One region of the Hydrogenophaga sp. GW101-3F08 genome, then DNA from elsewhere that is predicted to be linked to it. Evidence: predicted binding sites of a transcription regulator. Region 1 holds the regulator's gene; each other region holds the start of a gene.

Region 1 (6,707 bases):
TGGATCACGCAGATCGTGTTTTACGGCTTGCCCTGGCTGGAGTGGAATGCGCGTCAAGCGGTGCTCTTCGATCTCGAAGCGCGCCGCTTTTACATTTTCGGCCTGGTGCTCTACCCGCAGGACTTCATCTACCTCACGGGGCTGTTGGTCATTTCGGCGCTGGCACTGTTCCTGTTCACGGCCGTGGCAGGGCGCCTGTGGTGCGGCTACGCCTGTCCACAGACGGTCTACACAGAGATATTCCTGTGGATCGAGAAAAAGGTCGAAGGTGACCGGTCCGCGCGCATGCGGCTCGACCAGTCACCCCTGTCGGCCGCCAAGTTCAGCAAGAAGTGGATCAAGCATGCGCTCTGGATCTTGTTTGCCCTTTGGACCGGCTTCACGTTCGTGGGCTACTTCACGCCGATTCGTGAGCTGACCTCGCTGTCCCTGGCGGCGTCCCTCGGCCCTTGGCAAACCTTCTGGATCTTCTTCTACGGGTTTGCCACCTATGGCAATGCCGGCTTCATGCGCGAACAGGTCTGCAAGTACATGTGCCCCTATGCGCGCTTCCAGAGCGCGATGTTCGACAAGGACACGATGATCGTCACTTACGACGAGAAACGTGGTGAGCCGCGTGGACCGCGTTCCAAGAAGGCGGACCCGAAAGCCCTGGGCCTGGGTGCGTGTGTGGATTGCACCTTGTGTGTGCAGGTCTGTCCCACCGGGATCGACATTCGAAAAGGCCTGCAATACGAGTGCATCGGTTGCGGGGCTTGCATCGATGTCTGCGATGAGGTGATGGACAAGGTGGGCTATCCACGTGGCCTCATCAAATACTCCACGCAAAATGGCATGGCGCAAGGGTGGAGCACCCGGCAGATGATCCGCCGCGCGATGCGCCCACGGGTCCTGGTGTATTCCGGCATTCTGCTGACCATCACCCTCGCCGTGATGATCAGCCTCTTCTTGCGCACCCCCCTCAAGGTCGACGTCATTCGTGATCGCGGCGTGCTGGCTCGCATGGTGGAGCAGGGGCGCATCGAAAACGTGTTCAGGCTGCAGGTCATGAACGCGACCGAAAGCACGCAGCGCTACGTGATCAGCGTGTCGGGGTTGCAGGGCATCACCATCGCGTCGGAAGCCGAGATTGAAGTGTTGCCCACGGAAGTCCGGTCTGCGGTGCTGCGGGTGCAGGTGCCACCCGATACGGCACCCAGCGGGTCCCACCCGATCCACTTCGAGATCCGGTCCACAGGGGATGAGGCATCCCAGGTAACCGAAAAAGCAGCCTTTCTTATCCCGCGCTGAAATGCGGACGTCGCCCATCCACCGACCACTCTGGAGTCTTCAATGAATACCGCAACCCTCAAAAATCCGGACCCTAAGCCTTCTGTCTCCTGGTGGCGCGTTCCCCACATGTGGCTGGTGGTGGGGGGACCATTGCTGGTGGTGGTCGCGAGCATCATCACCGCCGTCATTGCGGTGAAGGGCGCCGATCCCGTGCTCGACAAGGAAGACTACGAGCGCAACCTCCAGGTCGCGCGGTCGCTGCAAGGGCAGGCCCGCATTGACGCGCTGATCCAGCTGCAGCCCGCCCACCAGGCGCGCAATCACGCGGCCTCACCGGTGGTTCCAACCGACGAATAGGTGTGTGATGATCAAAGCTTCGTGAGGCGCATCACGACAACCTCCGAGTCAGCGACAGAACCCAAGGAGACAAAACAATGTGGGCTCAGCGATGGATGTGGATTGCATGGCCGGCTTTTCTGGTGGCCGCCGTACTGGAGATGATCGTGTTTGCCATGGTCGATCCCAGTGATCTGCACTGGTTCGGGCAACCGCTGGAGATGTCCAGGCAGGCCGTCTATACGATGGCCTTCTTTGTTTTCTGGCTGGTGACCATGGTGTCGAGCTCACTCACAGCGCTCTTGTCCATGTCCCCGTTCGAGGTCAACCGTTGTCCCGTTCCGTTGGAGGAGCGACCTCGCGACTGTGCCAAGAACGGTTCGTGTTCCTGAAGCAGTTTGTTGCTCAAAAATCAAGCCCCGCCCGAGCAGTCTCGGCGGGGCTTGGTTTTTGGGGTATGCCGGATGCGGGCCAGAAGCCGCTGCCTGAGTTCAGCGACAGGACTGTGGGTTGACGATCTGTTTGAGCGCGTCGGTGTTCTTGATGTGAACGTAGCGTTGCTTGACCTCGATCGTGCCTTCCTCGACGAACTTCGAGAACGTGCGGCTCACCGTCTCAAGCTTCATGCCGAGGTAGCTCCCGATTTCTTCCCGGGTCATGCGAAGAATCAGCTCCGACTGCGAGAAGCCTCGGGCATGCAGGCGCTGTACCAGATTGAGCAGGAAGGCGGCCAGCCGCTCTTCCGCCCTCATGCTGCCCAACAACAACATGACGCTGTGATCGCGCACGATCTCACGGCTCATGATCTTGTGCACATGGTGCTGCAGGGTTGTGAACTCTCTCGACAGCTGCTCGACATCGTCAAACGGCATGACGCAGACCTCGGCGTCCTCCAGCGCAATCGCATCGCAGGAATGGTGGTCACTGACGATGCCGTCCAGACCAATGATTTCGCCTGTCATCTGGAAGCCCGTGACCTGGTCCCGGCCGTCAGCCGTGGTCACACAGGTCTTGAAGAAACCTGAACGAACCGCATACAACGAGGTGAATTTGTCACCGGTGTTGAACAGCGCCGCTCCGCGCTTGATCCTGCGTCGCGAAGAAATCACGCTGTCGAGCTTGTCCATCTCTTCGGAATTCAATCCCATGGGTAAGCACAACTCGCGCAGGTTGCAGCTTGAACAGGCGACTTTGATGCTATGAACGTCCATATTTTTCCCGGAATTGCAGCCCGAGCTTACCCCATGGTTCCGCAGCCTGTCGAGCGAGCATCGGTTTCCAGAGACGGGAACTCAGGGTCAACCCGAGTATGACGGGTGGGCTTGATCAAGATCAAGGGGCTCGCCCTGTGCATGATGCACAGTAAAGCTGAAGAACTGGAGAATTGTTTGTGAGTCATGCCATTTCCAACGAATTGCTCAAGCGATTCGACGTCCCCGGACCGCGTTACACCTCTTATCCGACCGCTGATCGTTTCGTTGAAGCCTTCACCGAGCAGGACTATGTCCAGGCGCTGGAGCAACGCCGGGCCGGGTCGATGGCGTTGCCCCTGTCTCTCTACGTGCACATCCCGTTCTGCGAGTCGGTTTGTTACTACTGCGCCTGCAACAAGGTCATCACCAAGCACCATGAGCGCGCCGCCGAGTATCTGCGCTACCTGTCGCGTGAAGTCGATCTTCAGGTCCAGCATTTCGGTCAGGGGCACAGTGTTTCACAGTTGCACCTCGGTGGCGGCACACCCACTTTCCTCTCGGACGCCGAACTCGAAGACCTCATGGCCATGATCCGGCGAAACTTCACACTGGTGCCAGGCGGCGAATACTCGATCGAGGTCGATCCCCGAACCGTCACCGACCAGCGCCTGCAGACCCTGGCCAGACTGGGTTTCAACCGCCTGAGCTTTGGCGTGCAGGACTTTGACCCCGCTGTGCAAAAGGCGGTCCACCGCGTACAGCCGGCCGAGCAGGTGTTCGCGCTGGTGGACACGGCGCGCAAGATCGGGTTTGAGTCGGTCAATGTCGATCTGATTTACGGCCTGCCTCTGCAGACGCCCGAGTCGTTCTCCCGCACGCTGGCGCAAGTCAATGCCCTGCGCCCGGATCGCATTGCGCTCTACGCCTATGCGCATCTGCCCTCGCGTTTCAAGCCTCAGCGACGCATCATCTCTGCGGAGCTTCCCAGCGGCGGTGACAAGCTGTCCATGCTGTCGGCCTCGCTCGATGCGCTGATGGGCGCTGGATACGTTTATGTTGGCATGGATCACTTTGCCTTGCCGACCGATGCGCTGGCCGTGGCCAAGCGGCAGGGGCGCTTGCACCGAAACTTCCAGGGTTACAGCACCCAGCCAGACTGTGACCTGATCGCGCTGGGTGTTTCGGCCATCGGTCGCATTGGTGCCACCTACAGCCAAAACGCCAAGACGCTGGAGGAGTATTACGACGCGCTCGATCAGGGGCGACTGCCGATCGTGCGCGGGTTGGCCTTGACCCGCGATGATCTGCTGCGCCGGTCGGTGATCATGTCCATCATGTGCCAGGGGCAGCTCCAGTACGAGTCGATCGAACTTGGACACCTGATCGATTTCAAGACGTACTTCGCGCGCGAACTGGAGGCGCTGGCCGGGTTGGCCGAACATGGGCTGGTCACCATCGACGACAGTGGTGTGCAGGTGACGGCCACGGGCTGGTTCTTGGTGCGGGCCATTGCCATGGTGTTCGACAAGAACCTGCAGGTGGACCAGGACCGGGCACGTTTCTCCAAGATCATCTGATCGCTTGTTCGACTCGAAGCCCGAAGCACCCTGGGCTGCCGACTGCGCTACAGTGCCCTCATGCAGACTTCAATGGCGATCACGGCCCTTTTCATGGGGCTGGCCGGCGGGCCCCACTGCGTCGCCATGTGTGGCGCGGCCTGCGCAGGCATCGGTCGTGCCGCTGGTGAGCGGAGCACGCGCGCCTTGTGGACGTTCCAGCTCAGTCGCATGGTCGGCTATGCCTTGTTCGGTGCCTTTGCCGCCGGCTCGGTGCAAGGGCTGGCATGGTTGGGCACGAATACCACCGCCATACGTCCGGTCTGGACCATGTTTCATGTCGGGGCGTTGGTGCTGGGGGCCGTGCTGATCTGGCAGGCGCGCCAGCCGGCATGGATCGAAAATCTGGGGCAAACCGTCTGGCGCAAAGCCAGGCCCGTACTGACCACATTGGGGCAGCGTGCTCCGGTGGTGCTGGGCGTTGCCTGGGCACTCATGCCTTGTGGCCTGTTGTATTCGGCGCTGTTGGTGGCGTCGCTCTCGGCCAATGCGCTGGAGGGCGCGGCCATCATGGCGCTGTTCTCCCTTGGAACCTCTGTCTCGCTGACCGCTGCACCGTGGTTGCTGCTGCGTCTGCGTGGTGGCCGCTCGGGCGCATGGGGAATCCGTTTGGCTGGATTGGCGCTGGCGGCCACGTCTGGCTGGGCGCTGTGGATGGGCATCACGCATCCGACAGGGCTGTGGTGCGCTTGACTTTGTTTCAGGTCGCTTAAGTTCATCGTTCTGGAAGCGTTGCCAACACCGGGCCGAGTCGGGCGCGATGGCAAACGCAATTTTCTGTGATGTAGTCAGTGGTTCCCCCGTGAACGGCACGGCAATGGCCATCATTGCTGATGGGGCATGACGTAAATACACCCGCCCGCGAGGCCGTCGAATCGATGGCCGCCCATATTGGCTGCGTGTCGCGGACTTGCTCGAATGGGGCAAGCGCGGAGAGATCGATGCCGGCCTGCGCGATGGCTTGACCGGCGGCGAGCGCGAGCGTCTCACGTCATGCTTGGAACACGCCGATGCTTGTTGCGTGCGGAATAGGTCGCGCAGGGGGCCGAGGGATCCGATGTCCTGTCAAGAGCAGAACCCTGAAAGAAAGAAGAAGGGACTCTGACCATCTCAGGATGAGAGAATCAATTTTCTCTATATGAAATCATGAAATGGTGCGCCGCAAGAAATTTTCTCAATACGAGAGAAATGTTTTCGCATTGAGAAATTATGATAGAAAGTTGTTGAATTTAAAAAGAAAAATATTTGTCTTATATAAGACATAAGAGATTTTCAAAGTCTTCTATAAGACTTAAAGTCTCTTCACCGGCATCGCGTTCTCGAACGCACCCGCCGACCCCTTTCAATCAACCTCATGGAGTGAACACATGCCCCAATCCCTCAACGAGCAACTGAGCCGTCAGCAGCAGATCGACGCCCTGGAAAAGGACTGGGCAACCAACCCCCGCTGGAAGGGCGTGAAGCGTGGCTATTCCGCAGCGGACGTCGTGCGTCTGCGCGGCAGCATGCAGGTAGAGCACACGCTGGCCAAGCGTGGCGCCGAGAAGCTGTGGGACAAGGTCAACGGCGGCGCCAAGAAGGGCTACGTCAACGCCTTTGGCGCCATCTCCGCCGGTCAGGCCATGCAGCAGGCCAAGGCGGGTCTGGAGGCCGTGTACCTGTCGGGCTGGCAAGTCGCCGCCGATGGCAATACCAGCGAAACCATGTACCCCGACCAGTCGCTCTACGCCTACGACTCGGTGCCCACCATGGTCCGCCGCATCAACAACACCTTCAAGCGCGCCGACGAGATCCAGTGGGGCCGTGGCATTGAGCCGGGCAGCCCTGAGTTCATCGACTACTTCCTGCCCATCGTGGCGGATGCCGAGGCTGGTTTTGGTGGTGTGCTCAACGCCTTCGAACTGATGAAGAACATGATCGCCGCCGGTGCCGCCGGCGTGCACTTTGAGGACCAGCTGGCCGCTGTGAAGAAGTGCGGCCACATGGGTGGCAAGGTGCTCGTGCCCACGCAGGAAGCCTGCGAAAAGCTGATCGCCGCGCGCTTCGCCGCCGACGTGATGGGGGTGTCCACCATTGTGCTGGCCCGCACCGATGCCGAAGCCGCCAACCTGATCACCAGCGACCACGATGCCAACGACAAGCCCTTCCTGACCGGCGAGCGCACGCAAGAAGGCTTCTACCGCGTCAAGAACGGCCTGGAGCAGGCCATCAGCCGCGGCATTGCCTACGCTCCCTACGCCGATCTGGTGTGGTGCGAAACCGGCGTGCCCGACATCGGCTTTGCCCGCGA
Region 2 (6,707 bases), on a different contig from region 1:
CCAAAGATGTCGTGCACGCTGTAGTACGGATGGAACGGAATGCCGTCCAGCGGAATGCCCTTGTCATCCTTGGTGGCCTTGATTTCGACACCATCAGGGTTGTTGGAGCCCACTTCGTGCAGCGCAATGATGTGAGCCACCACGAGGCCCAGCAAGACCAACGGCACGGCAATCACGTGGAAGCTGAAGAAGCGGTTGAGGGTGGCGTCGCCCACCACGAAATCGCCACGGATCAACAACGCCAGATCGGGGCCAACGAAGGGAATGGCCGAGAACAGGTTGACGATCACCTGGGCGCCCCAGTACGACATCTGACCCCACGGCAGCAGATAGCCCATGAAAGCCTCCGCCATCAATACCAGGAAGATGGCACAACCGAAGACCCAAACCAGTTCGCGCGGCTTGCGATACGAGCCGTAGATCAGGCCACGGTACATGTGGAGGTACACCACCACAAAAAAGGCCGAAGCCCCGGTGGAGTGCATGTAGCGGATCAGCCAGCCCCACGGCACATCGCGCATGATGTACTCGACCGAAGCGAACGCCGTGGTCGCGTCGGGCTTGTAGTGCATCACAAGGAAGATGCCCGTCACGATCTGGATCACCAGCACCAGCAGCGCCAGCGAACCGAAGATGTACCACCAGTTGAAGTTTTTCGGCGCGTAGTACTCGGCCATGTGCTCATTGAAGAGCTTGGAGAGCGGGAACCGGTTGTCAACCCAATTCAGTGCCTTTTGGCCCAGGGGTGCGTCGGGGGAGATTTCTTTGAATTCAGCCATGGAATGCCTCTGTGGTCAGTAGACTGCGTGCACTGTGCGGTGCAGCGGGTCAGGCTTTTTTCTCTTCGCCGACCAACAGGGTGGTGTCGGACAGGTAGTAGTGCGGGGGAACTTCGAGGTTGTCCGGCGCTGGCTTGTTCTTGAAAACACGCCCGGCCACATCGAACGTGGAACCGTGGCAGGCACAAAGGAAACCGCCCTGCCAGTTATCCGGCAGAGAAGGCTGGGGACCGGGGGTGAACTTGTCACCAGGGGAACAGCCCAGGTGGGTGCAGATGCCCACGGCAACCAGCACTTCGGGTTTGATGGAGCGATGGCGGTTTTTCGCGTACTCAGGCGTGGGGTAGGTCTTGCGATCCGAGTTCGGATCAGCCAATTGATCTTCCTGCTTTTCCAGTGCCGCCAGTTGCTCGGGGGTACGCCGCATGATCCACACCGGCTTGCCGCGCCACTCGACCACCCGCTTTTCACCAGGCTGCAGAGTGGAGATATCCACCTCGATCGCGGCGCCGGCCGCTTTGGCCCGCTCGGACGGCTGAAAACTGCTCACGAAGGGAACGGCGACCGCGGCTGCACCCACGCCACCCATGGCGCAGGATGTGATCAGCCAGGTTCGGCGGCTGCTATCGACGGTCGCATCGACGGTTGCTTCACTCATGGGGATCTTTCAATCAGTTTCGAGGGGGATACTAGGGACAACCCGGCATTGTACTGGAGCTCATGGCCCCCACTTTGGCTTGCCGAGGCGGCCCACCAGACATTGTCACAAGCCATGCCGCGCGCGCATTTGACTTTCGTCAGCCAACCAAAATACTCCGGTCGCGTGCGTGAGAATCGCTGTTGGCACCGGCAATACAGGCCTTTGCGCTCAGGCCGACTTCATGACAACCAACCCAATACGATCCGGAGGACCCCCATGGGCATGATGCAAGAGTTCAAGGAGTTTGCCGTCAAGGGCAATGTGATCGACCTGGCGGTCGGTGTGATCATCGGTGGCGCCTTCGGCAAGATCGTGGGATCGCTGGTCGATGATGTGATCATGCCCATCGTCGGATCGATCTTCGGCAGCCTCGATTTCTCCAACCTGTACCTGGCTCTCGGCAAGGTTCCCGAGGGCACGGCACCGACGCTGGCCGCCATGAAAGCCGCCGGCATCCCTACGCTGGCCTATGGCAGCTTTATCAGCGTTGCGCTCAACTTCCTCATCCTGGCGTTCATCATCTTCATGATGGTCAAACAGATCAATCGCCTGAAGAAGACCGAAGCGCCCGCACCGGCGGCCCCCGCAGCACCGCCCGAAGATGTGTTGCTGCTGCGTGAAATCCGCGACAGCCTGAAAAAGTAGCTCGGCCGCCGTCCGAACGGCCGCATCCACTTTTGCGAATCGGGGGCGCCGTTGAGCGCAGATTCAGCGCCGCGTGGCCGACAGCGCCGCGTCGACAGCGGCCAGCAGACTCGCGGCGCTGGCTCGGCCCGTGCCGGCCAGGTCGAACGCGGTGCCGTGATCGGGGCTGGTGCGCACGAAAGGCAGCCCCAGCGTGGTGTTCACACCATGCTCCAGCCCCAGCAGCTTGACGGGAATCAGACCCTGGTCGTGGTACATCGCCAGCACCACATCGAATGCGCCCTGGCGTGCGCGCATGAAGACCGTGTCGGGCGCATATGGGCCACTCGCATCGATGCCCTCTTCCCGCGCCTGGCGCACCGCCGGCTCGATCACCTCGATTTCTTCAAGGCCAAACAAACCGCCCTCGCCGGCATGCGGGTTCAACCCCGCGACGGCGATCCGTGGATGGGGCCAGCCCACCGCGTTGAAATGACGATGGGTGATCCGAAGCGTTTGCAACACCTGATCCAGTGTCACGGCCTGCAGCGCCTGCCGCAGCGACACATGGATGCTGACCAGCACCGTGCGCAGGCCCGGGCAACTCAACATCATGCGAACGGGAAGCTCCGTCACACCCAGCCCCAGGTGCTCAGCCGCCAAGGCCTGCAGCATCTCGGTATGCCCAGGATGTGTCACACCGGCCGCGGCCAGCGCCTCCTTGTGAATCGGCGCGGTCACCAAGGCGCGGGCTCGGCCATCCAGCGCGGCTTGAGCGCCATAAAGAATGCAATCTGCCGCCGCCCGCCCAGCGGCTGCGCTGATGCATCCCAGCGGCACCGGCAGCGGCAGATCACATGCCTGCACCACCGCCATGCAACCCGGTGGCAGCTGGCCAAAGTCAGACACCTCGGCGAGTTGCGCCACCATCAACCGCCCGGCAACCGACTCCGAATCCGCCTGCACCAGACGGGCTGCGCGCCTGAGCGTCGCAACGTCACCCGCCACCACGACCTGCCGCAGCAACTCGGGACGCTCGTGAAATGCTTTGACGACGATTTCCGGACCGATGCCCGCCGGGTCGCCCATGGTCAGAATCACCGGTGATTCGACAGTGGTTGGCGCGCCGACCAAGGCGGCCGATGTGGGAAACGTGCTCATGGAACCGTTCAGGCAGGGTTGTCAATGTCGATGAATTCATGCGCCAGTCCCAGCTGGGCCGCCACATGGGCACCGACCGCGGGTGCGCCGTAACGTTCGGACGCGTGGTGTCCACAGGCCAGGTAAGCCACGCCGCATTCGCGAGCGTAGTGCGCCTGGGGTTCGGATATTTCGCCGGTGATGAACACATCAGCACCCGCCGCAATGGCGCTTTCGAAATAGCCTTGTGCGCCACCCGTGCACAAAGCCACATGTTCGATGGGGCGATCAGGCTCGGCCACCAACGTCACGGACCGCCCCAGCACGCGCCCGACATGGGCCGCCAAGGCGCCCGCAGAGGGTGCGGACCACCGCCCGATGAAGCCCAGCGACTGCTCACCGAAACGGCCACGCTCCCCCTCATACAAGTCAATGCCCAGCTGCCGCGCCAGCTGCGCGTTGTTGCCCAACGCCGCATGGCCGTCCAGCGGCAGGTGATAAGCATACAGGTTGATGTCATTCGCCAGCAGGCGCGATAGACGTTGCTTCATCCAGCCTGTCACCCGGCCATCTTGCCCACGCCAGAACAGCCCGTGGTGCACCAGGATGGCATCGGCCCCCGAACTCACGGCCGCGTCGATCAGCGCCCGACTGGCGGTCACACCAGTGACCAACTTGCGGATGTGGCCACGCCCTTCCACCTGCAGCCCGTTGGGGCCGTAATCGCGGTACAGCGCTGGTTGCAGCAGTGCGTCCAGCGCACCCAGCAACATTTCCCGCGTGACGGCGGGCGGTGGCAGCGGGCTCTGAGGGTCTTTGGGTGCGGAAAAACTCATGGGGAAAAACAGCCTTTGGAGGCAAATGGCATCGAACCCATAGGCCCGACGTGGCTCTGGCACAGAACCCCATTTTGACACCCGCCCCCTTGGGCCGCCCCCAGCCTCCCCCCACACAGCCGGTGGTGGTTGTCCACCGGACTATGGGGTCGTCGCACCCTCAGTGTTGGGCGCGCTCGCCTTCGTCCATCTTGCGCATGAAAAACCGGTAGAACCAGATCACCATGCCAATCATGAAGACGATGCCTGCAATGCTGAACAATCCATAGTCGGTTGAAAACAGGTCCACCAAGGCTTTCATCGCTTGCTCCATTTCTTCATTGAGGAGCGCCCATTGCACTGCGGCGGCATCACCGGTGCATTGACCTGCGTCAATTCACTTGAACTCCGCAGATCCGGAGGTATATGGGAGGCATATGCGGGACAATGACGAGGAATCTTCCGCTGTGAGCCCGGCATCCCGAGCACTCAAGAACCCTCAACCTCTATCTGACATGAAACGACTCTGGCTGGTTTTTGCCCAATCCGTGACCGTGCTGCTGGCCGCATTTTTCGTGATCGCCACGCTCAAACCCGACTGGCTGGATCGGCGCGCGCTCACCACGTCGGTGGTCCCGGTGCTGGAGTCCGCCACCCCGGCCACGGCCAACGAGAACATCGCAGCGAACGGCTTCAGAGCGGCCGCGCGCGCCGCGTCGCCCGCGGTGGTCAGCATCAACACCAGCAAGGCGCCTGAGAACAACCCGCAAGCCGCCGATCCATGGTTCCGCTTTTTCTTTGGTGACCAGAATCCATCACAGCCCCAGGCGGGGCTGGGCTCGGGGGTGATCGTCAGCCCCGCTGGCTACATCCTCACCAACAACCATGTGATCGAAGAAGCCGATGAAATCGAGGTGATTCTCAACGACGGTCGCAAGAGCGCGGCACAGGTCATTGGCACCGACCCCGAAACCGACCTGGCCATTCTCAAGGTCGACCTGAAGGACCTGCCCGTCATCACGCTGGGCGACTCGGACGCGCTGTCCATCGGCGACCAGGTGTTGGCCATCGGCAACCCCTTCGGGGTGGGCCAGACGGTGACCAGCGGCATCGTCAGCGCCCTGGGACGCACCCAGTTGGGCATCAACACCTTCGAGAACTTCATCCAGACCGATGCGGCCATCAACCCCGGCAATTCGGGTGGGGCGCTGGTGGACGTGAATGGGCATCTGATGGGGATCAACACCGCCATCTACTCGCGCTCGGGGGGGTCCATGGGCATCGGCTTCGCGATCCCCACCTCCACCGCGCGCAGCGTGCTGGACGCCATCGTGAAGGACGGTCAGGTCACTCGCGGCTGGATCGGCGTGGAACCCCAGGACCTCACCGCCGAATTGGCCGAAAGCTTTGGCATCGAGTCGGGCGTTGGCGTCATCATCACCGGCGTGCTGCAAAACGGTCCGGCCGCCAAGGCCGGCATCCGCCCGGGAGACGTGATCACCAGCGTGGCCGGACGCAGCGTGGGGAACGTGGCACAGCTGTTGTCCGCCGTGGCCGCCCTGACACCGGGGCAGGCCGCGACACTGGATGTGGTGCGCAAGGATGGCAAGACCCGGATCGACGTCATACCAGGCAAGCGAACGCAACAACCCACCGTGCAGGAACAGCGCTGAAATTCACGTGCGCCGCGATTGGACAAGACCCGCCGAGCCTTGTGCGCGGCGGGTTCGCCTTATTTGGCGGCGTCCTCGGCCGTCTGCTCAGGGGCCGCTGTGCTCTTGATGAACCATTGCGCCCCCCAGATGCCCACCTCATACAGCAGGCACATGGGGCCGGCCAGGGCGAGTTGAGAGATCACATCGGGCGGCGTGACCACAGCCGCGATGATGAACGCCACGACGATGAAATAGCCCCGGAATTCCTTGAGCTGCTTCACCGAGACCATGTTCATCTTGACCAGCAGCACCACCACGATAGGCACCTGGAACGCCAGACCGAACGCCAGGTAAAGCGAAAGAATGGCTTCGACATACGACGCAATGTCGGGGGTCGCGGCCACACTGGCGGGCGTGAACTGCTGGATGAAGCCAAACATCTTGTCGAGCACGAAAAACTGCACGAACGCAATACCGACATAGGCCAGCAAGCTGCCCAGAACGATCAGCGGCACGGCAAACCGCTTCTCATGGCTGTATAGGCCAGGCGCCACAAAGGCCCAGATCTGGTACATCCACCATGGCAGCGACAGCAGCAGGGCGGCCATGGCCAAGACCTTGATGGGCACGAAAAAAGGAGAGAAAACACCCACTGCGATCAACTTGGCATCGGGGGGCATGTGTGCCCGGATGGGCACCGCGATCAGATCGATCAAACCGCTGGGGCCGGGCCAGATCGCCAGCAAGGCCATGCAGATACCCAGCCCCGCCATCCCGTAGAGCAGGCGATCTCGCAACTCCATGAGATGCTGGACAAACGGCTGCTCGGTACCGGCGAGTTCGTCGGTGGAATCTTTGGGATCGGACATCAGCGGGGAGCGGAGGAAGAGCGGGGCCGGAAACGGGCCACGCGGGCCGCACCGGACTGGGTTCGGGTACGCACGCCGGTGCGCGCCTTGAACCATTGGGGCATGGCGTTCTGTTTGATGCGCCA
Region 3 (6,707 bases), on a different contig from region 1:
TGGTGGGCGTTCGGTTTTGCACGGTGGGACCGTGGGCGGGTTCCAGGGGGAATTCCGGGGTCATTGCATGCGCGTCGGGACTTTGTTTTAGAATCCGGTTCTTACGGATAGGTTAACTGATTTCACTATTCGTAATTCCATGTGCATGATGGCTCCCTGGGGAGCGCCACCCGGCGGTCGGTCGTGTGAGCGGTTGGCCGGGGGCAGAATCATGGCATCTCAAAGAACCCGCAGCAGGAGACTTGCATGAAACTCGCCACTTACAAAGACGGCTCACGCGACGGACAACTGGTGGTTGTTTCACGCGATCTGTCAACCGCTCATTATGCGACGGGCATCGCCCACAAGCTGCAGCAGGCGCTGGACGACTGGAACTTCCACGCCCCCCAGCTGCACGACCTGTACGTCACGCTCAACCAGGGCAAGGCGCGCCACGCGTTCCCGTTTGACCCCGCCCAGTGCATGGCGCCGCTGCCGCGGGCCTACCAGTGGGCCGACGGCTCGGCCTACATCAACCACGTGGAGCTGGTGCGTGCGGCGCGCAGCAGCGAGGTGCCGGCTTCGTTCTACACCGATCCGCTGATGTACCAGGGCGGCAGCGACGACTTCATTGGTCCTTGCGACGACGTGGTCGTGCCCAGCGAAGACTTCGGGATCGACTTCGAAGCCGAGATCGCCGTGGTCACGGGCGACGTGCCCATGGGAGCCAGCCCCGAGCAGGCGCTGGACGGCGTGCGCCTGCTGATGCTGGTGAACGACGTGTCGCTGCGCAACCTGATCCCGGCCGAACTGGCCAAGGGCTTCGGCTTCTTCCAGAGCAAGCCCGCCAGCGCCTTCAGCCCGGTGGCGGTCACGCCCGACGAGCTGGGCGATGCCTGGGCCGGTGGCCGGGTCAACCTCACGCTGCAGTCCACCTGGAACGGCCGCAAGGTCGGCATGTGCGACGCCGGCCCGGAGATGACCTTCCACTTCGGCCAGCTGATCGCCCACATCTGCAAGACGCGCAACGTGCGCGCCGGTTCCCTCGTGGGCTCGGGCACCGTGAGCAACAAGGCGATCGAGGTGGACGGGCGCCAGGAATGGCCCAAGGGCTACAGCTGCATCGCCGAGAAGCGCTGCATCGAAACCATTCTGGACGGCCAGCCGACCACCGAATTCATGAAGTTCGGCGACACCATCCGCATCGAGATGAAGGGCAAGGACGGCCAGAGCGTCTTCGGGGCGATCGACCAGAAGATCGCGCCGCTGGATCGCTGAGACCGCGAACACGTTCCGGGCCCGGGCGCAGCGGTGGCCCGGCCCGGGGCTTGTCCGACCAGGGTCTCAGGTGCGGATCCGTCCGTCGCCGGTGAGCATGGAGAGCTCCACGAACTTCGATGCCACGTGGTTGTCGGGGCCGAACGACACGTTGAACCCGCCCATGGACAGGTCGCGGATGCTCTCCAGTCCCTCGATCAGGCTGTTGCGGGTTGGCCGGCCCGCACCGCCGCGGCGCAGGCCTTCGGTGAACAGCTTAGCCGCCATGAAGCCTTCCATGCTGGAGAAGTTGGGCTGCACCTTGTTGCCGCCCTGGGCGATCATCGCCAGAAACTCGCGCGTCAGCGGCCGGGCCGAGCTGTACGGCGAAGGCACCACCTGCGTGACCGCCACGCCGGCGCCTTCTTTGCCCAAGGTATCGGCCAGCGCCTGCGTGCCCACGAACGACACGTTGTAGAAGCTGCCGCCGTAGCCCGCCTTGCGCGCGGCGCGGATGTAGGCGGCGCAGGACGCGTAGGCGCTGATCTGCACCACCGCGTCGGGCTGGGCCGCGTTGATGGTGTTCACCGCGCTGGCCACGTCGACCGAGTTGCGCTCCACGGTGGCGGTGGCCACCGGCTTGAGGGACTGGGCTTCCAGTGCCAGGTTCACGCCGCTCAGGCCGGCCTTGCCATAGGCATCGTTCTGGTAGAACACCGCGATCTTCTTCAGACCCAGGTTGGTGAGCTGGCGCACGATCAGTGCGGTTTCGTCGTTGTACGAGGCCCGCATGTGAAACGCCATGCGGTTGAACGGCTGGCGCAGCCCCATGGCGCCGGTGAACGGGGCGAAGAATGGGGTCTGGGCCTTGATCGCCAGCGGCAGCGCCACCACGCTGGTGGGCGTGCCGATGTAGCCAAACAGCGCGAACACCTCGTCGTCCAGCAGCTTGCGCGTGTTCTCCGCACAGCGGTCGGGCTCGTAGCCGTCATCGAGCTGGCGCAACTCGATCTGGGTCTGGTTCACGCCCCCCTGGGCATTGAGCTGGTCGAAGTACAGCTTGGCACCGGCATGGAACTGGATGCCCAACTGGGCGGCCGCGCCGGTGAACGCGGCCGACTGGCCCAGCACCACCCGGTTGCCCGACTGGGCTCTCAAGGCGGGTGTGCCCAGCACGGCTGCGCCGGCGATCAGGCCGCTGAAAGTGCGTCGCGAAAGACCGGAGGAGGAAGAGGATGAACGCATGATGGCTTGGTGGGGAAATGGGGGTGTTTGGGGATGCAGGCTCGGGCGCTGGGTGCGCGCCTCTTGAGCGACGTTCAGGGGGTCGATGCTACCGGCCAACCGACGCGCGTGTGGCGACGTCTGGCGCCGCGAACGGGCCGCTCATCGACCCACCGCATCGGTACCCGCGCCGCCATCATTGGGCATACACCTGCGTGAGCGAGGCAAAACCCTTGATCTCGATAGGGTTGCCGAACGGGTCGCAGAAGAACATCGTCCACTGCTCCCCCGGCTGGCCTTCAAAACGGACCTGCGGGCGCAGCACGAAGTCCGTGCCCACGCGCTCCAGCCGCTCGGCCAGCGCCCGCCAGTCGGGCAGCAACAGCACCAGACCAAAGTGCGGCATGGGCACCAGGTGGTCGCCCACGCGGCCTGTGCGTGTGGTCTTGAAGGGCTCGCCCAGGTGCAGCGAGATCTGATGGCTGAAGAAGTCGAAGTCCACCCAGGTGTCGGTGCTTCGGCCTTCGGCGCAACCCAGCACGCCACCGTAGAAGCGGCGTGCCTCGTCCAGGTCGGTGACGTGAAACGCCAGGTGGAACAGGCTTCGGGCGGGAAGGGTCTGAGGGCTGTGGGTCGGCATCCGGGCAGGATAGCAAACCCCCCGTGAATGTGCAGCGCCGCCGCCGCGGCTCAGCGCTGCGTGGGGTCGCCGGCGTTCTGGTCGTGCTTCAGGAAATACTGGCGCGCCATGGCCACCAGCTGGCGGTCGGTGGGGTGGTCGGCGGAGACCACATCGACGATGGCGCTGGCGATGTCCTTTTCGTGGTGCTGGCAATGGGTGCGGAACTCGTCCTTGGCCTGGGCCGGGCCGGTGACCAGAATCTCGCGCACGCCCTGGAGCGCCTGCGCGACCTCGTGGTAGAAGTTTTCGTCGGTCGAGCTGTGCCCGCCTTCGGGGGAGTGGTTGCCACTGGCCGCGGGGCCGCGACCGTGCATCAGCTGGTGCGAGCCCACGTGGCCACCGGTGGCTTTGTGGTGCGAGCGGGACTTGATGCTCTCGGACTCGACATGCTCACGATCGAACTTCAACACGTGGGCCTCGCGGCGGTCCATCCAGACGACGGCGTGAAAAGTGGGCATGGGAAACCTCCTGAACAAATGAAAGCAATGGGCCGCGGGTCGGTGCGGTCGGGGTCAGGCCTGCTCGGCCTTCTCCTGGCAGGCGACGCAGCGCAACGCGGTCGGGTTGGCGTGCAGCCGTGCGGTGGCGATGGCGACGCCGCAGTCGATGCACAGACCGTAGCTGCCGTCGGCGATGCGTTTGAGCGCCTCGTCGATGGCCACCAGTTCGGCGGACTCGCGTTCCTCCAGCCCGAAGGCCAGGTCGCGCTCGGTCTCGGCCCGCGCCCAGTCATCGCTGCTGGCCTCGCGGGCGTCCGCGGCCGCCTCGGCGCGGCCAATCTTGCCGCCGCGCTGCCCACGCAACTGGCCCAGCAACTCGGTGCGCATCTCGCGCAGCTGGTTGGCGAAAGTGTCGGAAACGTTCTGACTCATGCAAGCTCTCCTCGTGGTTCTCGGAAGCGCTCCGGGCGATGGCTCGCGACGGCGCCATGACAGACATACTGCGCCTGTACCGTGACAGGGGCGTTGACACACGTCAAGTCCCACCTGATGGGACGCGGTTTTGGCCCGCGCCCCAGCGCCATGCCGTGGCGCGGATTTCCGGCGAATCGGGCCGGTTCGGCCGGTCAAACGGGGCAGAATCGCCCGATCATTCCACCCAGATCCCGGGGCGTCAGACCCCGGCAACGGAGACCAGCATGACCCCTGTGGACTACAGCCGCTACCAGACCCTCGCCATCACCCGTCGTGGCCCGCCCGTGGAGGGCGTGCCCTCGGTGCTCGACATCCAGATGCGCGCCGACGGCCCGGGGGGCAATGGCAAGCTGCCCACCGCCGGCCACGAAGGCCACTGGGAACTGAGCGAGATCTGGCGCGATGTGGGGCGCGACGACAGCGTGCGCTGCGCCGTGCTGCGCGGCAGCGGCCTGGGTTTTTCGGGCGGCGGCGATCTGGCGCTGGTGCAGGACATGGCGAGCGACTTCGGGGTGCGCACCCGCGTCTGGAAAGAAGCGCGCGACCTGGTCTACAACGTGATCAATTGCGACAAGCCCATCGTCAGCGCCATGCACGGCCCGGCCGTGGGCGCGGGCCTGGTGGCCGGCCTGCTGGCCGACATCTCCATCGCCGCGAAGTCCGCCAAGATCGTCGATGGCCACACCCGCCTGGGCGTGGCGGCCGGCGACCACGCCGCCATCGTCTGGCCGCTGCTCTGCGGCCTGGCCAAGGCCAAGTACTACCTGATGCTGTGCGACCCCATCAGCGGCGAAGAGGCCGAACGCATCGGCCTGGTGTCGCTCGCGGTGGACGATGAAGCCCTGCTCGACAAGGCCTATGAAGTGGCCGACCGTCTGGCCAGCGGCAGCCAGACCGCGATCCGCTGGACCAAGTATTCGCTCAACAACTGGCTGCGCCAGGCCGGCCCGGCGTTCGACACCTCGCTGGCCCTGGAATTCATGGGTTTTGGGGGCCCCGACGTGCACGAAGGTGTGGCATCCTTGCGGGAACGGCGCGCGCCCCGCTACGGCGTGGACGGCTGAGAGCCACCGCGGAACGACCCATCAGGAGACCTTCATGAGCGACACATCGGGCAGCGGTTTCGGCAAATTCGTGCCGGGCTTTGAGTTCCTGCAGAACCTCGCCGGCCAGGCCGCCGGGGGCGTGGCACAAGGCATCGGCAACAGCATTCCGCAGTTGCCCAACCTGGGCAACTGGGTGGCTCCCACCTTCAACGTGGAGGACCTGGAAAAACGCATCGAAGAGCTCAAGGCCGTGCACTTCTGGCTCGACCAGAATTCCAAGGCGCTGGGGGCGACCATCCAGGCGCTGGAGGTGCAGAAGATGACCCTGGCCACGCTGAAGAACATGAACTTCAGCCTGGGCGACGTGGCCAACGCGCTCAAGATCAAGGCCGCCGACACCGTGGCCAGCTTCACCGGTGGCGCGCCCGCCGCCGCCCCCGCCCACACCGCCTTCGCCGGTCTCGAGATCCCGCCCCGCACCTACGGCAGCCCCCCGCCCGCCGAGGCGGGGGCGGATGGTGCCGACGAAACCACCGACGACGAGGACGAGGAAGACCACGAACCGGCGCCTCCGCCCGCGGCCCGGCCCCGCAAGACCCGGGCGCGACCGACCGCCGCCGCCCAGGCCACCGCGCCCGCGGGCGGCGTGGTGGACCCCATGCAGTGGTGGGGCGCCCTGTCGCAGCAGTTCCAGACCATCGCGGCCAGCGCGCTGAAAGACGTGGCCAAACAGACCGCGCTCGACACCACCCGTCAGGTGGCCAGCGGCCTGACCGAGCAGGCCGTCAAGACCGCCACCGGCGTGGCCGGCAAGGTCACGCGCGGCCTGGGCCAGGCGGCGGCGCGGGCCGTGACCGGGCGCAAGAGCACGCCCCAGCCGGCGGCGAAGAAAACCGCTCCCCGCAAAGCCACCCCCGCGCCCGTGGCCAGGAAAGCATCCGCGCGCACGCGCACCGCCGCGGCACCGGCTGCCCGCTCGGCGCCGGTCCAGCCGCTGTCCGCGGGCGACTGGCCGCTGCCCACCTCGTTCTTCCCCATGACCGGCTTCCAGCCGGCCCCGCCCGCCCAGGCCCCCACCACCCGCACGGTCGCGAAGAAGGCGAAGGCGGCGCCCCCGAAAGCGACGGCCAAAAAAGCCGCCACCGGCAAGGCCGCGCGCGGCGCACGCCGACGCTGATCGGGCGGACTGAACCCGGCGCCAGCGGCGTGGTCCATACCCCATGAAACTCTTTCCCTACGCCCACGCCACCCACCCCCAATGGCGCATGGCCGCCGCCCTGGTGCTGGCGCAGCTGCGCGCGCAGATGGCGCTGCCCGACCACGCCAAGGCGCCTGCGCTGGCGCTGCTTTACATCACCGACCACTACGCCAGCGAGGCCCGGGCCATCCTGGAGCACCTCAGCGCCGAGCTGCCCGAGGTGACCGACTGGGCCGGCACGGTGGGCGTGGGGGTGTCGGCCAACAACGTCGAGTACTTCGACGAACCCGCGCTGGCCGTGATGCTGTGCGACCTCAGCCCCGACCAGTACCGCGTGTTCAGCGGCGTGGCCCCGCTCTCGGCCAGCGGGCGCGAGCCGGGGGCCGACGGCTTCGTGGCCCACACCG

Evidence for each region. The regulator FNR, encoded in region 1, switches genes on or off when oxygen is low (the NO sensors DNR and NnrR bind a similar motif). The targets are predictions, from matches to a motif close to TTGATNNNNATCAA.
Region 2: a site for FNR is predicted at 4,441-4,454, ahead of AC07YZ_RS15930 (DUF3149 domain-containing protein). Genes of this name have one in related genera too.
Region 3: a site for FNR is predicted at 4,108-4,121, ahead of AC07YZ_RS22890 (TraR/DksA family transcriptional regulator). Genes of this name have one in related genera too.

Annotation. Positions count from the first base shown of each region.
Region 1 is NZ_JBWKZP010000002.1:800,543-807,249, forward strand. It holds gene ccoG (cytochrome c oxidase accessory protein CcoG) at 1-1,290, shown strand, start outside; gene AC07YZ_RS09380 (nitrogen fixation protein FixH) at 1,333-1,629, shown strand; gene AC07YZ_RS09385 (hypothetical protein) at 1,707-2,000, shown strand; gene fnr (fumarate/nitrate reduction transcriptional regulator Fnr) at 2,100-2,819, opposite strand; gene hemN (oxygen-independent coproporphyrinogen III oxidase) at 2,999-4,378, shown strand; gene AC07YZ_RS09400 (sulfite exporter TauE/SafE family protein) at 4,451-5,110, shown strand; partial or broken gene AC07YZ_RS09405 (IS3 family transposase) at 5,284-5,405, shown strand; gene aceA (isocitrate lyase) at 5,785-6,707, shown strand, end outside.
Region 2 is NZ_JBWKZP010000006.1:48,499-55,205, forward strand. It holds gene AC07YZ_RS15905 (cytochrome b) at 1-779, opposite strand, end outside; gene petA (ubiquinol-cytochrome c reductase iron-sulfur subunit) at 829-1,437, opposite strand; gene mscL (large conductance mechanosensitive channel protein MscL) at 1,696-2,124, shown strand; gene pdxA (4-hydroxythreonine-4-phosphate dehydrogenase PdxA) at 2,188-3,264, opposite strand; gene AC07YZ_RS15925 (Nif3-like dinuclear metal center hexameric protein) at 3,273-4,079, opposite strand; gene AC07YZ_RS15930 (DUF3149 domain-containing protein) at 4,240-4,380, opposite strand; gene AC07YZ_RS15935 (Do family serine endopeptidase) at 4,574-5,731, shown strand; gene tatC (twin-arginine translocase subunit TatC) at 5,791-6,582, opposite strand; gene tatB (Sec-independent protein translocase protein TatB) at 6,582-6,707, opposite strand, start outside.
Region 3 is NZ_JBWKZP010000012.1:59,712-66,418, forward strand. It holds gene AC07YZ_RS22865 (IclR family transcriptional regulator) at 1-1, opposite strand, end outside; gene AC07YZ_RS22870 (fumarylacetoacetate hydrolase family protein) at 247-1,257, shown strand; gene AC07YZ_RS22875 (ABC transporter substrate-binding protein) at 1,324-2,481, opposite strand; gene AC07YZ_RS22880 (VOC family protein) at 2,657-3,100, opposite strand; gene AC07YZ_RS22885 (hypothetical protein) at 3,151-3,600, opposite strand; gene AC07YZ_RS22890 (TraR/DksA family transcriptional regulator) at 3,655-4,014, opposite strand; gene AC07YZ_RS22895 (enoyl-CoA hydratase/isomerase family protein) at 4,281-5,120, shown strand; gene AC07YZ_RS22900 (PhaM family polyhydroxyalkanoate granule multifunctional regulatory protein) at 5,155-6,279, shown strand; gene AC07YZ_RS22905 (FIST signal transduction protein) at 6,323-6,707, shown strand, end outside.